4 regions of the Vibrio sp. A2-1 genome follow, and region 2 is predicted to be linked to each of the others. Evidence: predicted binding sites of a transcription regulator. Region 2 holds the regulator's gene; each other region holds the start of a gene.

Region 1 (4,888 bases), on a different contig from region 2:
CACGCTGGTTTAGCGCCAGAAGAAGGCATCAGCGCAATTCAAGTTGCTGCAGACGCTATCACTAAGATGAACCTACTTCGTATCGATGAAGAAACGACGGCAAACGTGGGTATTGTTGAAGGCGGTCAAGCGACCAACATCGTAATGCCAGAGCTTAAAGTCGTAGCAGAAGCGCGTTCACTGAACGGTGAGAAGCTAACAGCGCAAGTTGAACACATGATCTCGACATTCGAAGCAAGCGCGAAGCAATTCGGTGCTGAAGTAGAAATCGAATCTACTCGTGCTTACGATGCATTCGTGATTGCAGACGATCACCCGCATATTCTTTCTATCAAATCAGCATTCGAAAAGCTTGGCGTAACGGCGAATACCAAACGCACTGGCGGCGGTAGTGATGCAAACAACTTCAACGCGAAAGGCCTAACAACGGTTAACCTATCGACTGGTATGGCGAAAGTTCACACCACTGAAGAGTACATTGCAGTGAAAGATATGGTCGCTATCACTGAGTTTGTTGTAGCTTACGTAACACAATAATCTAATCCATTAGTTAGGTAGTCACTTCTATCTAGCACTATGAAAAAAAGCCGAGCCCACATACGACGTGTGACTCGGCTTTTTTGTTGTCTGCGTTTAGCCTAAAGCTTACGTCTACCAGAAATTTCGTCTAAAAACCCCTACGCTTCCAGAACTGTCTTTCGTCTTTTGCTACGAGGTCGAATGTCTTATCGGCAATGATGTTGCCTTTTAACTCCACGGTCATGCGCCACTTGCCTAGCTTGTTCGAGACTGGCGCCCAGATGGTGTCACCTAAGTAGAAATCCCAGTCGTTGTTACCGACATGCTCTTCACCATCGAACGGTTCGAGCACTTCGCCCTTATCTGTGGTGATATCCGGGTGATAGATGCAGTAGCGGATCTTTTCACCTTTGGCTTTCTTGATATTCAAGATATAGCCAAATTCCACATCGATTTCGGCATCAACGGTAGTGGTGAACTCTTGGATTTTTGGAAGGTCTTTAGATTTTGAATCCCACGTTGTGTAGATCCCGTAAGATGTCATGTCGACCACAACTGAGCGCTTTGCCATTTCAATCTTTACCTTGGAGTTATTCTATTAATTTAATTCTATTTGCCATTCAGCCAAGATGGATAAGCACGAGACTATTCTTGCCAATCTTTTGCCATGCGCTTAATCACAGACGGTTCGATGTCGTGAATACTGCCATATTGCTCTCGGCATACCACGATGATCAATTCTGCTTTGTATTTTCTTGCAAGTTGGCGGTAAGCCTTCATTTCCCAATGCTTAATAAAGGTATTCGAAACAACAACATCTAACCCTTGCTTCAAGCCGTTTTCCGCCGTGTTTTGACACCACTCATGAGCTTGCTGTAACTGCCTAGGATCAAAATGGTAGTCACCTTGCTCATTCACGTAATACATATCCGCTTCGACATGTAATGCATCGTAGGTTTTCGCTTTTGTTGACTTGCCAGAACCGGGCAACCCTCGAATGAGTATTAACTTCATCTGTCACTTTACAGGCTAATTCGAAAACATGAGTTTATCGTAAATGCTAGCCGCTTGCTCTGATAACTGCCTAGTTCTACATAACAGAACCAAGCACTTATGCCTTACTCGGGTAGTCGTAAAACATTATAAGACTCCCCCGACGTCGGAAGATGGCTTCTGATAGAAAACACAAATAATTTACATCTATCCATTTTGTATATCGACAAGCGTACCAAACTACTATAGATTTAGATGTATAGACGTCTACATATCTAGCTTAGGGAGAAAGCTTTGCCTATTCGCATTCCAGACCAATTGCCAGCATCTGATGTTCTTCGTGAAGAAAACATCTTCGTGATGCCGTTATCAAGAGCATCGACGCAGGAAATTCGTCCACTTCGAGTCTTGATCCTCAACCTAATGCCGAAGAAGATTGAAACTGAAACTCAATTCTTACGCCTACTATCGAACAGCCCATTGCAAGTCGATGTAGAGCTGCTGCGCATTGATGACCGACCAAGCAAAAACACACCGACCGAACACCTTGATAACTTCTACCGACAATTTGAAATGGTCAAAGGGAGAAACTTTGATGGATTGATCATCACTGGTGCACCGCTTGGCTTGGTTCAATTTGAAGATGTGATCTACTGGGATCACCTAAAAACCATCATGGAATGGGCAAACAAGCACGTGACCTCAACCTTGTATGTGTGTTGGGCGGCTCAGGCGGGTTTGAAATTACTGTATGATTTGCCAAAGCGCACTCGTAAAGAGAAGCTTTCTGGTGTTTATAATCACGAGATTCATCACCCTTACCACCCGCTTCTGCGTGGCTTTGACGATACCTTCTTAGCACCGCACTCTCGCTATGCAGATTTCTCTCAGGAATACTTAGCCGAGCATACCGACCTTGATGTTCTTGCGACTTCTGATGTGGCTGGCGTATACCTAGCGGCAACCAAAGATAAGCGAAACGTGTTTGTAACGGGTCATCCTGAATACGATGCGCATACATTGCACGGTGAGTACGTTCGTGATTTAGGCGAAGGTATGGAACCCGTGATTCCAATCAACTACTACCCGAACAACAATCCAGATAATAAGCCTGTCGCAAGTTGGCGTAGTCATGGGCACTTGCTATTCTCGAACTGGTTGAACTACTGCGTTTACCAACAAACGCCTTACGATTTGGATCACTTCAGCGAAGACAACTTTACCAAAGACGATTAAGTTCTTTCTTCCGATTCACAATCACATAAAGCCGTGTTCAGTAGGTTGTTGATAAAACACCAAATTGGACACGGTTTTTTTATGGTGTTTGAGTCGCATTCCATAATAGATTTACCACTTCAATAGGTTTGATTTCATATGATAGGTTGGTGTTCATAAGGAGCTTCACATGCCCGCCAAGCCGTTATTATCTAAACCTATTTCGTTATCCCGCCCCCTTTCGTTATCGAGCCTGATACTACTCGCCTCTCTTTCGTTGGTCGGTTGCGTTTCTGTCACTGAAGGACCGCCAAAGATCGAAAGCGACCCTATTGCGATGTCTGAATCTCGTATTGAATTAGGTTTGGGTTATATGGGACAAGGGAATATGGTGAGAGCACGTGAGAACCTAGAACTCGCCATCAAACACGCACCTAGCTACTATCGAGCTCGCCTTTCCATTGCGCACTATTACGAACAAGTTGGGGAAGTTGACGAAGCAAGAGACGCCTATAAGAAAGCGCTGAGGTTAGACGCAAGAAACGGCAATGTATTGAACAACTACGGTACATTCTTGTGTAAACAAGGCGAATACGAGCAAGCCGATAAATACTTTAACCGTGCCATCGACCAACCCTATTATTATCTCGTCTCTGCAAGTTATGAAAATGCGGCATTCTGCGCGTTTAAGGCCGGAGAGGTCGAGCAAGCAAAATACTACTTCTCTCGTGCGATTGACCACGACCCAAATCGAGCTAGATCCGTACTACAGCTTTCTAAAATTGAAGTCAGTGAGGCCGAATACAATGACGCTAGGCTCCGCTTATTCAAATTCCACCAACGTTATGGCTATCAAATTCCATCGCTTCAAATCTTGGTCGAACTCGAAAAGAAAGCGGGTAACCGTGCACTTCAACAGAAATACCAAAGTAAATTAGACGAACTGCTCTCCGTTTAAGACTAACTAAGCTTAGAGTCGTTGCGATAGATATAAAAACGGGCTTGTTGCGTTAACAACAAGCCCGTTCGTAATTTCAGCTTAATATCTTAACTAAGTACAGTCTGTTATTTAAGCGCAATCCACTCTTGTCTTTGTTCGTCGTCCATAAAGGTCCATGCGATAAAGCGACTCACCTTCTGGCCTTGTGACATCTCTACTACTTTTACTTGTTTAGCTCTCAGCTTGCCAAGCTCTGAACGAACCATATCAACGTTGTCTTTCTTAGAGATCAATGTCGTAAACCACAATACTTGAGTAGAAAAAAGCTGGCTCTCTCTCGCCATCTTCATGATGAAAGCTGCTTCACCACCCGGACACCAAAGTTCAGACTTTTGGCCACCAAAGTTTAAGGTTGGTTTCTCTTGCTTAGTTGATTTGTCTAACTTAACTGGCTTCTTGTTCGTTTCTGGCTTGAACGACTGACCGGCTTTCTTAGCACGGTTTGCCGCTAGGTTATCCAGTTTACGTTGTGATCCCTTTTCCGCCTCTTCTAGAGAGCTATGGAATGGAGGGTTACAAATTGTGACATCGTAACGTTCATTATCCTTAATCACGCCCTTAAAGATAGATTCTGAGTCGGCTTGCAGGCGAGCTCGAATCTTACCTTTTAGATTAGGGTTACTTTCCGCAATGAAGTTCGCTGTTTTGATGGATACTGAATCGACATCAGTACCTGTCCAGCGCCACTTATACTCTGTCGCACCAATGATTGGGTAAATACAGTTTGCACCAACACCAATATCTAGTGCTTTCACAGAAGCATGATTATAAGGTTCACCTTGGCCATCGCTATTAAGAATATCTGCCACTCTGTGAATGTAGTCTGCACGGCCAGGAATTGGCGGGCACAAGTAGCCAGCAGGAATATCCCAATGCTTAACGCCATAGTGATGCGCCAGTAAAGCCTTGTTAAGTAGCTTAACGGCTAATGGATCAGAGAAATTAATGGTGTCTTCACCCACCGGGTTCTTGATCAGGTGTTCTTTTAGCTCAGGCAATGCTGCAACCAATAACTCGAAGTCATAACGACCTGTATGTTGGTTTCTTGGGTGTAATCCACCTTGGGGCTTTTCAGTCGAGCGTCTTTTCTGGGCTGCGTTTTTGTTAAAAGCAGTTTTATTGAAAGAACCCTTATTCGATGATCCTTTATTCGCACCCGGT
Region 2 (4,888 bases):
CTATCCACCTAGACGTATGTGACAAATGTCACCCATTCTACACTGGTAAGCAACGTATCGTAGATACTGGCGGCCGTGTTGATCGCTTCAACAAGCGTTTCGGTGCTCTTTCTAGCAAGAAGTAATTCTCGCTATTTAGACATAAAAAGGACACTTCGGTGTCCTTTTTTGTTGCCTGAAATTTAAGAAAACGCTGAATCTTATTCAGCTATCAACATATCGAAAACGACAGGCAACCCGCTTGAGTTTTGTTTCATAACTTACACCCAATACTCCATTCTCGAAATCCGCTCGAAAGTTCAACAAGCGACAGTAATTTCAACTGCTCACTGGTCTTATTAGTAGTGAAATCTCGTTTTTTAATGAGACAGAGGCTTTAACCACCTAGGAACTTTGAAGTACATCTATTAACATGAACAAGATCCCCCAAATAATAATATCCTAGGAACCTACACCTATGTCTGAAGACAGCCGCCAAGATCAATCCTCTCAAGCGTTATCGCCTCAAGAACAATTCCGTCAGCAAGCTCTTGATTACCATGAGTTCCCAATTCCAGGCAAAATTGCCGTAGAACTGACGAAGCCTGCAAACTCTGCAGAAGACCTAGCACTTGCATACAGCCCAGGCGTGGCTGAGCCTGTTCGCGAGATCGCACAGAACGTTGATAACGTTTATAAGTACACAGGTAAAGGCAACATGGTTGCAGTTATCTCTAACGGTACAGCGATTCTTGGCCTAGGTAACCTTGGCCCTATTGCTTCTAAACCTGTTATGGAAGGTAAAGCGCTGCTGTTTAAGCGTTTTGCTGGTTTAGATTCTATCGATATTGAAGTTAAACACCGCACAATCGATGAGTTCGTTGATACGGTTGCGAATATCGCAGATACATTCGGCGGTATTAACCTAGAAGACATCAAAGCACCTGACTGTTTTGAGATTGAGCGTCGCCTGATTGAGCGTTGTGATGTCCCTGTTTTTCACGATGACCAACACGGTACAGCGATTGTAACGGCTGCTGGTATGCTGAACGCGATTGAGCTTCAAGGTAAGAAGCTTGAAGAGTGTAAGATCGTTTGTTTGGGCGCTGGCGCAGCGGCGGTTGCTTGTATGGAACTGCTGATTAAGTGTGGCGCTCAGCGTGAGAAGATTTACATGCTTGACCGTAAAGGTGTAATCCATACTCGTCGTGAAGACCTGAATGAATACAAAGCGCTATTCGCAAATAACACGGACAAGCGCACGCTTGAAGATGTTATCGAAGGCGCTGACCTGTTCTTGGGCGTATCAGGTCCCAACCTGTTACCAGCAGAAGCACTCACGCTGATGGCTGATAAGCCTGTTGTGTTTGCATGTTCAAACCCAGATCCAGAGATCAAGCCAGCGCTTGCTCATGAAGTTCGTTCTGACCTTATCATGGGTACAGGCCGTAGCGATTACCCGAACCAAGTAAACAACGTACTTTGTTTCCCATTCATTTTCCGTGGTGCGCTTGATGTGCGTGCGAGCGAAATCAATGATGAGATGAAGCTGGCGGCGGTTAAAGCGATTCGTGAACTAGCGAAAGAAGAAGTTCCGGCTGAAGTACTCGCTGCTGCAGGTGAGACTGCACTGGAGTTTGGTAAAGGCTACATCATTCCTAAGCCAATGGACCCACGTCTACTTCCTCGCGTAGCAAAAGCGGTTGCAGTAGCGGCCGTTGAATCTGGCGTAGCTCGTATTGAGATGCCTGCTAACTATATGGCTTAATGCTTTAATAGCTTAATAGCTTAATAGCTTAATAGCTTAATAGCTTAATAGCTGTTGCTCTATTGAGCGAAAAAGAATAATAAAAAACCGACTCATAGGAGTCGGTTTTTTTTATGTCTATCATTCACAGAGCAGCTACCGATAACGTAGTGGGTGATGTGACAAATAAGGTTCAGCTATAGCGAATCAATATTGAAGGCAGTGACTGAGTTGTTTTTATTCTTCGTCAAACGCTTCGAATTCGATACCCATCTCTGTCATCAGCTTTTTCACTTCAGTCGGGATGTCGTCTGGACGGTCTTTACGGAGATCTTCATCCGTTGGCAGTGGTTGGCCTGTGTACGCATGTAGAAAGGCTTCGCACAGTAGCTCACTGTTTGTTGCATGGCGTAGGTTATTAATCTGGCGGCGAGTGCGCTCGTCAGTAAGAACCTTTAACACTTTTAGAGGGATAGAAACTGTAATTTTTTTTACTTGTTCGCTTTTCTTTCCATGCTCAGCATATGGGCTTATGTATTCACCATTCCAGTCGGCCATTGCGTACCTTCATCACTTTAGTTGTTAGAATAAATTAATAGTGGTGATTTTAGCGGGATTTACTGCCATAAGCAAAGACATATAGACGTCCAGAAGTGTTGACGTCTCACATTTATGAAAGTAAAGTGAATAACATATATCTAACACAGCCGCAGAATGCCGACAAGCCGCTGTGATTCTCAGACGCAAAACTTGTAAGGAAGCACCTATGAGCAGCCGGAAGCCAGCAACAATCGCAGTACGTACTGGTATCGAGTCAGACACGCAACACCATGCCGTTGTCCCACCTATTTATCTTTCGACTAACTATGGGTTTCCCGCTTTTGGTGAAGTGCCAAAGTACGATTACACCCGTTCTGGTAACCCAAATCGTGGTTTATTAGAAACGGCATTGTTTGAGCTTGAGTCTGGCAAAGGTGCAGTGGTGACTAACTGCGGTACTTCGGCGCTTAACTTATGGGTTTCGGCTTTCTTAGGTGGCGATGATCTTATTATCGCTCCGCACGACTGCTACGGCGGTACTTACCGCCTGTTTAATACCCGCTCGTTAAAAGGTGACTTCAAAGTTTTGTTCGTTGATCAATCGGATCAAGCAGCGTTGGATGCGGCGATCGCGCTCAAGCCAAAGTTGATCTTAATAGAAACGCCATCGAACCCGTTGGTTCGTGTGGTTGATATTGCAGAGACTTGCCGTAAAGCGAAAGAGGTTGGTGCTCTGGTTGCTGTCGATAACACGTTTTTGACGCCGGTGTTCCAAAAGCCTTTAGAGCTGGGTGCTGATTTTGTTATCCACTCAACCACCAAATACATCAACGGACACTCAGATGTTATTGGTGGCGTTGTCGTGACGAAAACTGAAGAGCACGCTGAAGAGCTTGCATGGTGGGGCAACTGTATTGGTGCGACCGGCACACCATTTGATAGTTACATGACTCTACGTGGTATTCGTACGCTAGGTGCACGTATGCGTGTTCACGAAGAGAGTTCACGTGAAATTCTGACAGCGCTGCAACAACAAGATCTGGTGGGCACTATTTACCACCCAAGCCTTCCTGAACACCCAGGTCACGAGATCGCGAAGAAACAGCAGTTGGGCTTTGGTTCCATGCTGAGCTTTGAGTTTGCGGGCTCTTTTGAAGCGCTTAAATATTTTGTCGATAAGTTAGAGCTATTTTCTTTGGCTGAATCACTGGGTGGTGTTGAAAGCCTGATTTGTCACCCTGCGTCGATGACTCACCGTGCGATGGGCGAAGAAGCATTGGCAGAAGCGGGTGTTTCTCAACAATTACTGCGCCTTTCTGTTGGCCTTGAAGATGCGGAAGACCTAATCGACGATCTCAAGCAAGCGTTTGAAAAAACACAACGCTTTATCGCTGAAGGGGAGGCTTAATAATGGCAACCTTTCGCCAGCTACATAAATTTGGTGGCAGCAGTTTAGCGAACCCTGAATGTTACCAACGCGTGGTCAACATTCTTAGAGAATATTCATCAGCGACGGATTTGGTGGTGGTATCGGCCGCAGGTAAAACAACCAACCGCTTAATTGAGTTTGTCGAAGCGCTCGACAAAGATGGTCGTATTGCTCATGAATGCCTGCAAACCCTTCGTCAGTTTCAACTTGAACTGATTGAGGCTCTGCTTGAAGGTGAAGCCGCCTCGCAACTAACGGCAACCATCCAACAAGAATTTACCGCTTTGGGTGAGCTAACGGCTCCCTTGAGTGAAGCACAAAAAGCACAAGTACTGGGTCATGGTGAGGTTTGGTCTTCACGTTTGTTGGCGACGTTGTTGTGCCAGCATGACTTACAAGCAGTTGCTCAAGATGCACGTGCCTTTTTACGTGCAGAAGCGGGTGCTCAACCTGAAGTTGACCGCGCACGCTCTTATCCTCTGATTAAAGAAGCCTTGGCGCAGCATGCACATTGTCGCGTGGTAATTACTGGCTTTATGGCTCAGAACTGCGAAGGCGAAACGGTGCTGCTTGGGCGTAACGGTTCGGATTACTCTGCAACTGTTATTGGTGCTCTAGCTGAAGTTGAACGCGTGACAATCTGGAGTGATGTGGCGGGCGTATACAGCGCAGATCCTCGTTTGGTTTCGGATGCGTGTTTATTACCTCTGCTTCGCCTTGATGAAGCCAGTGAATTAGCTCGTCTTGCGGCTCCAGTGCTACACAGTCGAACGCTACAGCCTGTCGCTCAAAGTGCCATGGATCTCAGCTTGCGCTGCAGCTACCAGCCGGAGGCAGGCTCTACACAGATAGAGCGAGTACTGGCATCGGGGCGTGGTGCAAAAATCATTACCTCTTTGGATGAAGTTCTTATCGTGCAACTGACCTTTGGTCACGGCCATGATTTCGACCGTCTGGAGAGTGAAGTCCTTGAAGGGCTTAAGCGTGCTCAATTAGAGCCGCTTGCTTATGAATTAGAACCCGATCAACACTGCTTGCGCCTTGCTTACACGGAAGAGATCGCTGGTGGTGCATTAGAATATCTACAAGACCACGCGATTGAAGCTGAGATTAAACTGAAAGAAGGTTTTTCTCTGATTGCTGCAGTGGGGGCGGGTGTGACTAAGAACCCGAACCATTGCTACGGTTTCTAC
Region 3 (4,888 bases), on a different contig from region 2:
AACAGCGTATGTCATGACGAGGATTATCTCTTTAACATCTATTGCCTTGTCTTCAATCACCCAGATACCTGAAGGGATTGAAAGTGCCATGGCTAGAGCTAGTCCACCACGCAACCCACCCCAAGTTAAGATCTTGATTGACCAAGGGTTGTAAGTTCTAAAGCGTTTGAATCCGATATAAGACAAGAAAACACTTAGGTAGCGTGCGCTTAGCACTAGAGGTACTGCGAACGCCATTAAGATCCAGTCTTCTTGGTGGAATTTGAATAACAACATCGACATACCGATCAATAAGAACAATACGCCATTTAAGAATTCATCGATTAATTCCCAGAAGTGGTCTAGGTGATCCTCACTCTCTTTCGAGAACCCAATAAAGCGCGTCCAGTTGCCAATCATGATACCTGATACCACCATTGCTAACGGTCCTGATACATGTAGGACTTCAGCAAAGGCATAACCAGCTGTCGGAATACCTATGGTTAATAGCAACTCCATCGAGTGGTCATCGGTGTTGCTGATTAGGTAATGGAATATTAAACCTAGAACAAAGCCATAGACGATACCACCGATAGCCTCTTGGACGAATAACATGGTCACGCTACCTACAGTCGGTGCTTCTGTACCGAACGCAATGGTAAATAGGGTAACGAAGATCACTAGGCCAAAACCATCGTTGAATAGAGATTCTCCCTCGATTTGAGTAGAGATTCGTCTGGGAGCATCGAGCTTCTTCACTATTGCTAATACAGCGATTGGATCGGTTGGAGAGATTAGAGAACCAAAAAGTAAGCAATAAATTAGGTTAAATTGAATACCGATAAACTGACAGAACCCATACAGGACAAAGCCAATAAAGAATGTCGAAAACAGTGTAGCGCCAAGAGCGAGTACCGTTATTTCCCATTTCTGATCTTTTAGATTAGGTAACTTAATCCCCAAACCACCTGCAAAGAGTAAGAATCCCAGTATTCCTTTCAGGAGGAAATCTTCAAAGTTGATACTGGCAACGGTTTCTGAGGCGATGTCAGCCAATTGGAACCAATTGTTTTGTCCCGCAATGATAATTAATAGAGATAACATCATCGAGCCAGCTGTAATGGCGATGGTTGTCTGCATTTTACCAATTTTGGTATTCACGAAAGCAATAAGCATGGCAGCTGCGGACAAGAAGCATAAGGTGTAATAGACCGACATTGGGATCCCAACATGTAACAAAGTATGAATATGAATTTTCGTTGTCTCATGCTCAAATAGCAAACATTTTTTTGTCATGACTTGGTAATCAATTTCATCTTTTAGACGTCTAGACTCCTTTTTAATGTGTGGTAGGATGGAGAGATAATTAAAGGAATGAGGTTGTACCGTGGGAAGTAATGTAAGGCAAAAGATTGACGCTCTGTTGAAGCAACGAATTTTACTGATTGATGGTGGCATGGGTACCATGATTCAGGATTATAAATTGGAAGAGCAAGACTATCGTGGTGAGCGCTTTGCTGATTGGCATAGTGATTTAAAAGGTAACAACGACCTTTTGGTACTTACACAACCTAAGCTTATCAAAGATATCCATATGGAATATTTGGAAGCCGGTGCTGATATCCTCGAGACCAATACCTTTAACTCTACAACCATCGCTATGGCCGACTACGATATGGAAAGCCTTAGCGAAGAAATTAACTTTACAGCTGCAAAATTAGCTCGTGAAGCGGCAGACGAATGGACGGCAAAGACCCCAGACAAACCCCGTTTCGTAGCGGGTGTGTTAGGTCCAACTAACCGAACGTGTTCTATCTCCCCAGACGTTAATGATCCGGGCTATCGTAATGTTAGCTTTGATGAGCTTGTTGAAGCTTACTCCGAATCGACGCGAGCACTTATCAAAGGCGGCTCAGATCTTATTCTTATCGAGACTATCTTCGATACGTTAAATGCAAAAGCATGTTCTTTTGCGGTTGAATCTGTTTTTGAAGAGGTAGGCATCACGCTTCCTGTGATGATCTCCGGTACCATTACTGACGCATCAGGTCGTACGCTTTCAGGGCAGACAACAGAAGCCTTCTACAACGCCCTTCGTCATGTTAAACCTATCTCATTTGGATTGAACTGTGCATTAGGCCCTGACGAACTGCGTGAGTACGTTGGTGAGATGTCTCGTATCTCAGAATGTAACGTTTCCGCCCACCCTAACGCGGGTTTACCTAATGCGTTCGGTGAGTATGACCTTTCTCCTGAAGATATGGCTGAACACGTTAAGGAATGGGCCGAGAGTGGCTTCTTGAACCTAATTGGTGGTTGTTGTGGTACGACGCCAGAACATATACGTCACATGGCTGAGGCCGTTGAAGGCGTAACTCCACGTCAATTACCTGATTTGCCTGTGTCTTGCCGTTTATCTGGCTTAGAACCATTAACGATTGCCAAAGAATCTCTATTTGTGAACGTCGGTGAACGTACTAACGTTACCGGCTCTGCTCGATTTAAGCGATTGATTAAAGAAGAGCTCTACGACGAAGCTTTGAGTGTTGCTCGAGAGCAAGTTGAGAACGGCGCTCAGATCATCGATATCAACATGGATGAAGGGATGCTAGACGCTGAGGCGTGTATGGTTAAATTCCTTAATCTATGCGCTTCTGAACCTGAGATCTCGAAAGTACCAGTCATGGTCGACTCTTCAAAATGGGAAGTTATCGAAGCGGGTCTGAAATGTATTCAGGGTAAAGGTATCGTTAACTCTATCTCATTGAAGGAAGGGAAAGAAAAGTTTGTCGAGCAAGCTAAACTGGTTCGTCGTTATGGCGCAGCAGTCATCGTGATGGCGTTCGATGAACTTGGGCAGGCTGATACTCGAGAGCGTAAAGTCGAGATTTGTACTAATGCCTACAATATTCTTGTTGATGAAGTAGGTTTCCCGCCAGAAGATATTATTTTTGACCCGAACATTTTCGCAGTAGCTACTGGTATTGATGAGCATAACAACTATGCGGTCGACTTCATTGAAGCAGTAGGGGACATCAAACGCGATCTCCCTCATGCGATGATCTCTGGTGGTGTATCTAATGTTTCGTTCTCATTCCGAGGCAATAACTACGTTCGTGAGGCAATCCACGCAGTATTCCTATACCACTGTTTTAAAAACGGTATGGATATGGGCATCGTAAATGCTGGGCAGTTAGAGATTTACGATAATGTGCCTGAGGATTTGCGTGAAGCCGTTGAAGATGTAGTTCTAAACCGCCGAGACGACTCAACAGAGCGATTACTCGATATCGCGACTGAATATCTAGAGCGTGCAGTTGGCAAAGTTGAAGATAAATCGGCGTTAGAGTGGCGCACCTGGCCAGTAGAAAAGCGCTTAGAGCACTCTTTGGTGAAAGGCATTACTGATTTCATCGTTGAAGATACCGAGGAAGCTCGTGTTAATGCCTCTCGCCCTATCGAGGTGATTGAAGGTCCATTAATGGATGGCATGAACGTAGTTGGTGACCTCTTTGGTGAAGGTAAGATGTTCCTTCCTCAAGTGGTGAAATCTGCCCGTGTTATGAAGCAGGCGGTAGCCCATCTAGAGCCATTTATTAATGCAACCAAAGACGTTGGTGCAACTAACGGAAAAATCTTACTGGCGACCGTAAAAGGCGATGTTCATGATATTGGTAAAAACATTGTTGGCGTTGTCTTGCAGTGTAATAACTACGAAATTATCGATCTGGGCGTGATGGTTTCATGTGAAAAAATCCTTAAGGTAGCTAAAGAAGAGAACGTCGATATCATTGGCCTTTCGGGTTTGATCACTCCTTCATTGGATGAGATGGTTCATGTGGCTAAAGAGATGGAGAGACAAGGCTTTAAGCTGCCTCTTCTTATTGGCGGAGCAACCACATCTAAAGCGCATACAGCCGTTAAGATTGAAAAGAACTACTCTGAACCCGTGGTCTACGTAAACAATGCCTCACGTGCTGTTGGTGTGTGTACTTCTCTACTATCTAACGAACTGAAGCCTGCATTTGTTGAGAAGTTGGATATTGATTACGATCGCGTTCGCGATCAACACAACCGTAAAAAGCCGCGCACTAAGCCAGTCTCGCTAGAGAGAGCGCGTGCCAATAAAGTTGCTATCGATTGGAATGCGTATACTCCCCCAGCACCCGCTAAGCTGGGAGTACACATCTTCAAGGACTTTGATGTGGCTACTTTACGTCAGTACATCGACTGGACTCCGTTCTTTATGACATGGTCATTAGTTGGAAAGTACCCAGCAATTCTCAATCATGAAGAAGTGGGCGAGGAAGCGAAACGCTTATTCAAAGATGCGAATGATTTGTTGGATCGAGTGCAGAAAGAGAAGCTACTTGAAGCTCGCGGTATGTGTGCCATGTTCCCAGCAAACAGTGTTGGCGATGATATTGAAGTGTATACCGATGAATCGCGTACTGAAGTGTTAAAGGTTCTGCACAACCTTCGTCAACAAACCGAAAAGCCCAAAGGATTTAACTACTGTTTGTCAGATTACATTGCGCCAAAAGACAGTGGTAAAGCGGATTGGATTGGTGGTTTTGCAGTAACGGGTGGTATTGGTGAGCGAGAGCTGGCTGATGAATACAAAGCCAATGGTGATGACTACAACGCGATTATGATTCAGGCGGTTGCTGACCGATTGGCTGAAGCGTTCGCTGAATACTTGCATAAAGAAGTGAGAAAGGACATTTGGGGCTACTCACCTGATGAGAATTTGTCTAACGACGATTTGATTCGAGAGAAGTACCAAGGTATTCGTCCAGCCCCGGGTTACCCTGCTTGCCCAGAGCATACAGAGAAAGGCACGTTGTGGGAGTTGATGGACGTTGAAAAAGCAATCGACATGTCACTAACCACGAGCTACGCAATGTGG
Region 4 (4,888 bases), on a different contig from region 2:
AACCAAAGACTACTGAACCAAGAATCGCAAAGTCACCGGTCATTGCAGCTTTAGCCGCGAATGCCACACCATCGCCTAACATACGACCGAATGGGCCAATAAAGGCGTGAGCTAGAATCACTGACAATATAATCGATACAAACGGTACAATCACAAGGTACAAGTAAGCAGGCACAATGCGCTTGAGGTTAGTCTCGATGAACGCCAGAGCCACACCCGCTAGCATCGCAGGGATCACTTGTGCCTGATAACCGACTTTCTCAATAACGAACAGACCAAAGTCCCACACTTCAGGTACCGATTTACCTATCATGTATGCGTTCATGAGTTGTGGTGAAACCAAGGTCACACCAAGTGTGATACCCAGAATAGGCGTTCCGCCGAGTTTCTTAACCGTTGCCCAACAAACGCCAACCGGTAGGAAGAAGAAAATAGCCTCACCAATCAGCCACAAGAATGAGTGAACGGTTGCCCAAAATTGGCTGATTTCAACCAAGGTTTTGCCGTCGAACATGCGAATGTCGCCAATCACATTACGGAAACCAAGGATCAAACCACCAGTAATAATGGCAGGCAGCAGTGGTACGAAAATTTCGGCTAAATGGGAGATACCACGTTCAAGAAAGTTCATGTTCTGGCGAGCTGCAAGTTTAGCCTCATCTTTTGACGATGAATCTTTGCCAGTTTGCTCAATCAGAAGTGCGTACACCTCATCAACCTCGGTGCCAATCACAACTTGGAATTGACCTGCGTTAGTAAAGCAACCTTTTACTAGCTTCAGCTTTTCTAGTTCTGCTTTGTTCGCCAGTTCCGTATCGTTCAATACAAAACGCAGTCGAGTCAGACAATGGCTGACACTCGCAATATTCTCTTTGCCACCGACTAACTCGATAAGACGCGCAACGTCTTGCTTCGCTATCTTACTCATACTACCCCACCCTGGTTTCATTCAATTATTCATCTAAACCATGCGGCTATAACCACTCAGATTTAGATTTATGGGAACATTCCCAATCACGGTTATTATAATGCCCGCATGAATGATAAATTAAAATGGGAACAGTCCCATTAATTGAAAGAGATCACACTCTAATTTTAATCTAAGCGGTTCTATTTCGCTTGATTGAGTGAATTATAGAATAGGTGATTGAGTGTGATGAGAGATCTCTGCATTGCCTAAAAGCTGAGAGATCAATAGATTGGCGGCCAATTTACCTGCAGATTGATACCCAGGATCAATACTAAAGACACGAGGAAACAAAAAAGAGAGCAGAGTGTTGCCACCAACGCCAGTAACAACCACATCTTCACGTTGTAGCTCTTGAAGACGCTTGATCACGCCGAGAGCTAGCGTGTCACTGGCACACACAATAGCTTGAGTTGTTGGTGTTAATACATCATCTACTAACTGATAAGCACTTTCATGGTGGAGCTCTCCAGTTCGATAGTTTGCAATCGAACTGGTATTTTCACACCACTCTAGATAAGCCTTCAAACGCAGTTCACCGGTTGATTTATCGCTAGGATCAACACCAATAAACCCAACATCAGAGATCCCTTGATCGGATAAATGCGCTAAAGCACGATCAATGACCTGCTGGTTATCATAGTTAATAGATGTCACGTTCTCGGTATCTAGAGCAATAACTACGGCTTTATGCTCCCAAGCTTCGATCGCAGGAATATCGCAGTCAGTAAAGCCAAACACGATTATGCCGTCTACATTACGACGCTTGAGAACCTGAAGGTGCTCATTGGCTTTTTCTCTATCAAGCTGACTTTCCATGATCACGACATCGTAATTCGCTCGATACAACTCGGCCAGCATTGTGCTAACAGCTTTATTTTCAGAGGGAGAGTCCAAACGAGAAATGATTACACCGATGACTTTTTGACTACCACCACGCATCGACTGCGCAGACTTAGACGGCGTATACCCAGATTCTTGAATTACTCTTTCCACCCTTTCACGGGTTTCAGGTTTCACTTTTGGATCGTTGGTCAGAACGCGAGATACGGTTGACTTACCAACACCGGACAGTTTAGCAATATCGAGAATAGTGAGTTTTTTGCTCATAAAAAGTCTAACGTTAAAGGGAAGAGAAGAAAAAGTGAGGGCATAATCCCTCACTTAACTGTTTGTAAATATTAGAAGTTAACTATGACCTACTTTCGGCAATTTTTATAGACGACACGATCAAGTTCTAGACGAGCATTGTCACCTTTAGTGCGTAAAGTTACGCTGTTAACCACCTCAGATGTACCATCATCTAGGATGTATTTCGTTCCTGAACCTGCCGCTATTTGAATCAGGCGATATTCATTATCAGGCAAACGTAATACTGCTTTTTCATTATCAAGGTAAGCCACTTCAAACGAAACGTCAGACTCACATTGATAAGTCACGAATTGATTATCCGATGTTGCGCTCTCAGTCTCAGGAGCTGCTGATTTAGAGCACCCGACTAATGCAACCGTACATAGAGATGCTATCAACAATGCTTTCATACTGCGTTCCTCATCTTAATATAGTGAACGACACTTATATCTAAAGTGAAAGGTATCTTAGTGTCTTAACCTTTTAAGAATGCTGGTACGTCTTTAATACTGTCAAGCACGACACTTGCTAGAGCCTCGCCTTTTTCAGTCACAGGCTTGCCCGTTCTTACCAAGACTCTGGTACCAACACCAGCGGCTTCTGCTGCCATCATGTCTTCAGCTTTATCGCCGATCATGACAGAGTTCGCCATATCAATTTTCAGAAAGTCACGAGCAGAAATGAACATGCCTGGTTTAGGCTTGCGACATTCACAATCTTGTTTGTAGTCGCCAATGCCGTGTTCAGGATGATGAGGACAGTAATAGATACCATCTAACTCAACGCCATTATCGACAAAGTTCCAATCCATCCACTGCGTCAAAGAAAGAAAACGATCTTCGCTAAACTTGCCACGAGCAATACCAGATTGGTTGGTCACAAGTACCAATAAATAGCCCATATCTTTAAACGCTTTCGCCGCTTCAAACACACCATCGATGTATTCAAAGTCATGCTCATCATGTACGTAGCCGTGATCAACATTAATCACACCATCACGATCTAAAAAAACAGCAGGTTTAGACAAAATTCAGTTCTCTATCAACTCTCTATTAATCATTAATTATTACACGCTTTATTTGCTTCATCACTATCTATTTAGTTTTGCGTTCGTTAACGATTTGTTTCTACCTCAGCAACACCATCGACGTTTAGCCGTCTAGACGTAAAAATATCTATTGACTTAGATCATAGAACACCATAGCATCATCTGTAAATCGAGCGAGCTATCGATATATTATTCTGTTTTACCTGCACGAGTTTCCCTATGATTAAAGTGAATCAAGTCAACAAGGTTTTTTATCAAGGCACCAAAGAAATCAATGCCTTAATTGATATCAACCTCCACATTCCTCAAGGTCAAATCTTTGGAGTCATCGGCTCTTCAGGTGCAGGCAAAAGTACCCTTATCCGCTGTGTAAACATGTTGGAAGCTCCAACGTCTGGTGAAGTGATTGTTGACGGTATTGACCTAACAAAACTTAGCAAATCAGAACTTAGCGAAGCGCGTCGTAACATCGGCATGATATTCCAGCACTTCAATCTTCTGTCTTCTCGTACTGTATTTAACAATATCGCACTGCCTTTAGAGCTTGCAGGTAAAGATAAAGCGGTTATTGAAGCGAAAGTCAGTGAGTTACTTAAGCTTGTTGGCCTAGCAGACAAGCGTGACACCTACCCTGCGAATTTAAGTGGTGGTCAAAAGCAGCGTGTTGCGATTGCTCGCGCACTGGCCTCTGACCCGAAAGTTTTGTTATGTGATGAAGCGACCAGTGCACTCGATCCTGCGACTACTCAATCTATTCTTGAGCTACTGCGTGAAATCAACCGCAAGCTGAACATCACTATCCTGCTTATTACTCATGAAATGGATGTAGTGAAAAGCATTTGTCACGAAGTGGCGATCATTGGCGGTGGTGAATTAGTAGAGAAAGGGACTGTCGGTGACATCTTTGCACATCCTAAGACTGAACTGGCACATCAATTTATTCGCTCAACCTTGGATCTAACGATTCCTGAAGATTACCAAGCACGCTTGCAAGAGACCCGCGTAAACAGCAGCTACCCGCTGGTACGCCTTGAGTTTACTGGCGCAACGGTCGATGCTCCGCTGATGACGCAAATCGCACGTAAGTTCAACATCGATGTCAGTATCTTAAGCTCAGACCTGGATTACGCCGGCGGCGTTAAATTCGGCATGATGGTTGCTGAACTGTTCGGTAATGAAGCCGATGATAATGCTGCTATTCAATTCCTACGCGACAACAATGTAAAAGTAGAGGTACTTGGCTATGTCCTTTAGTTTCAACGAGATTGCTGACTGGATCAGCCTTAACGGTAACCTTCTATTAGGCGCAACTGGCGAAACCCTTTACATGGTTGCTGTAGCAGGCATTGTTGGCTTCGCTGTCGGTATCCCATTAGGCGTGATTCTACATACGACTAAAAAAGGTGGTCTGTTAGAGAACACCAAGCTAAACAAAATTCTCGGTGCGGTTGTGAACGTGGGCCGTTCAGTGCCTTTCTTAGTATTGATGGTTGCTATTATCCCATTGACTAAGATGCTGATTGGTACCTTCATAGGTACAACCGCCGCGATTGTTCCGCTGACGATTGGCGCTATCCCATTCGTGGCTCGACTCATTGAAAGTGCGCTACTTGAAGTACCAACAGGTCTAGTGGAAGCAGCTCAATCAATGGGCGCAACACCAACACAAATCATCAATAAGGTTCTGCTTCCTGAAGCACTACCGACTATCATCAACTCAGTAACGATTACATTAGTAACGC

Evidence for each region. The regulator MetJ, encoded in region 2, represses methionine synthesis genes. The targets are predictions, from matches to a motif close to TTAGACNTNTANANGTCTAA.
Region 1: metA (homoserine O-succinyltransferase) is a predicted target of MetJ. The motif match lies at 1,764-1,783, and genes of this name have one in related genera.
Region 3: metH (methionine synthase) is a predicted target of MetJ. The motif match lies at 1,299-1,318, and genes of this name have one in related genera.
Region 4: metN (methionine ABC transporter ATP-binding protein MetN) is a predicted target of MetJ. The motif match lies at 3,250-3,269, and genes of this name have one in related genera.

Annotation. Positions count from the first base shown of each region.
Region 1 covers NZ_JAKKCO010000003.1:319,276-324,163, forward strand. The annotation lists gene L3V33_RS12755 (M20/M25/M40 family metallo-hydrolase) at 1-537, shown strand, start outside; gene L3V33_RS12760 (DUF3859 domain-containing protein) at 668-1,090, opposite strand; gene L3V33_RS12765 (ATP-binding protein) at 1,165-1,533, opposite strand; gene metA (homoserine O-succinyltransferase) at 1,807-2,748, shown strand; gene pilW (type IV pilus biogenesis/stability protein PilW) at 2,918-3,685, shown strand; gene rlmF (23S rRNA (adenine(1618)-N(6))-methyltransferase RlmF) at 3,793-4,888, opposite strand, start outside.
Region 2 covers NZ_JAKKCO010000007.1:88,622-93,509, forward strand. The annotation lists gene rpmE (50S ribosomal protein L31) at 1-125, shown strand, start outside; gene L3V33_RS18785 (malic enzyme-like NAD(P)-binding protein) at 458-1,747, shown strand; gene metJ (met regulon transcriptional regulator MetJ) at 1,964-2,284, opposite strand; gene L3V33_RS18795 (O-succinylhomoserine (thiol)-lyase) at 2,493-3,674, shown strand; gene L3V33_RS18800 (bifunctional aspartate kinase/homoserine dehydrogenase II) at 3,677-4,888, shown strand, end outside.
Region 3 covers NZ_JAKKCO010000014.1:1,095-5,982, forward strand. The annotation lists gene L3V33_RS22315 (sodium:proton antiporter) at 1-1,197, opposite strand, end outside; gene metH (methionine synthase) at 1,367-4,888, shown strand, end outside.
Region 4 covers NZ_JAKKCO010000002.1:648,914-653,801, forward strand. The annotation lists gene treB (PTS trehalose transporter subunit IIBC) at 1-928, opposite strand, end outside; gene treR (trehalose operon repressor TreR) at 1,133-2,077, opposite strand; gene L3V33_RS10560 (MliC family protein) at 2,167-2,508, opposite strand; gene gmhB (D-glycero-beta-D-manno-heptose 1,7-bisphosphate 7-phosphatase) at 2,574-3,125, opposite strand; gene metN (methionine ABC transporter ATP-binding protein MetN) at 3,366-4,400, shown strand; gene L3V33_RS10575 (methionine ABC transporter permease) at 4,390-4,888, shown strand, end outside.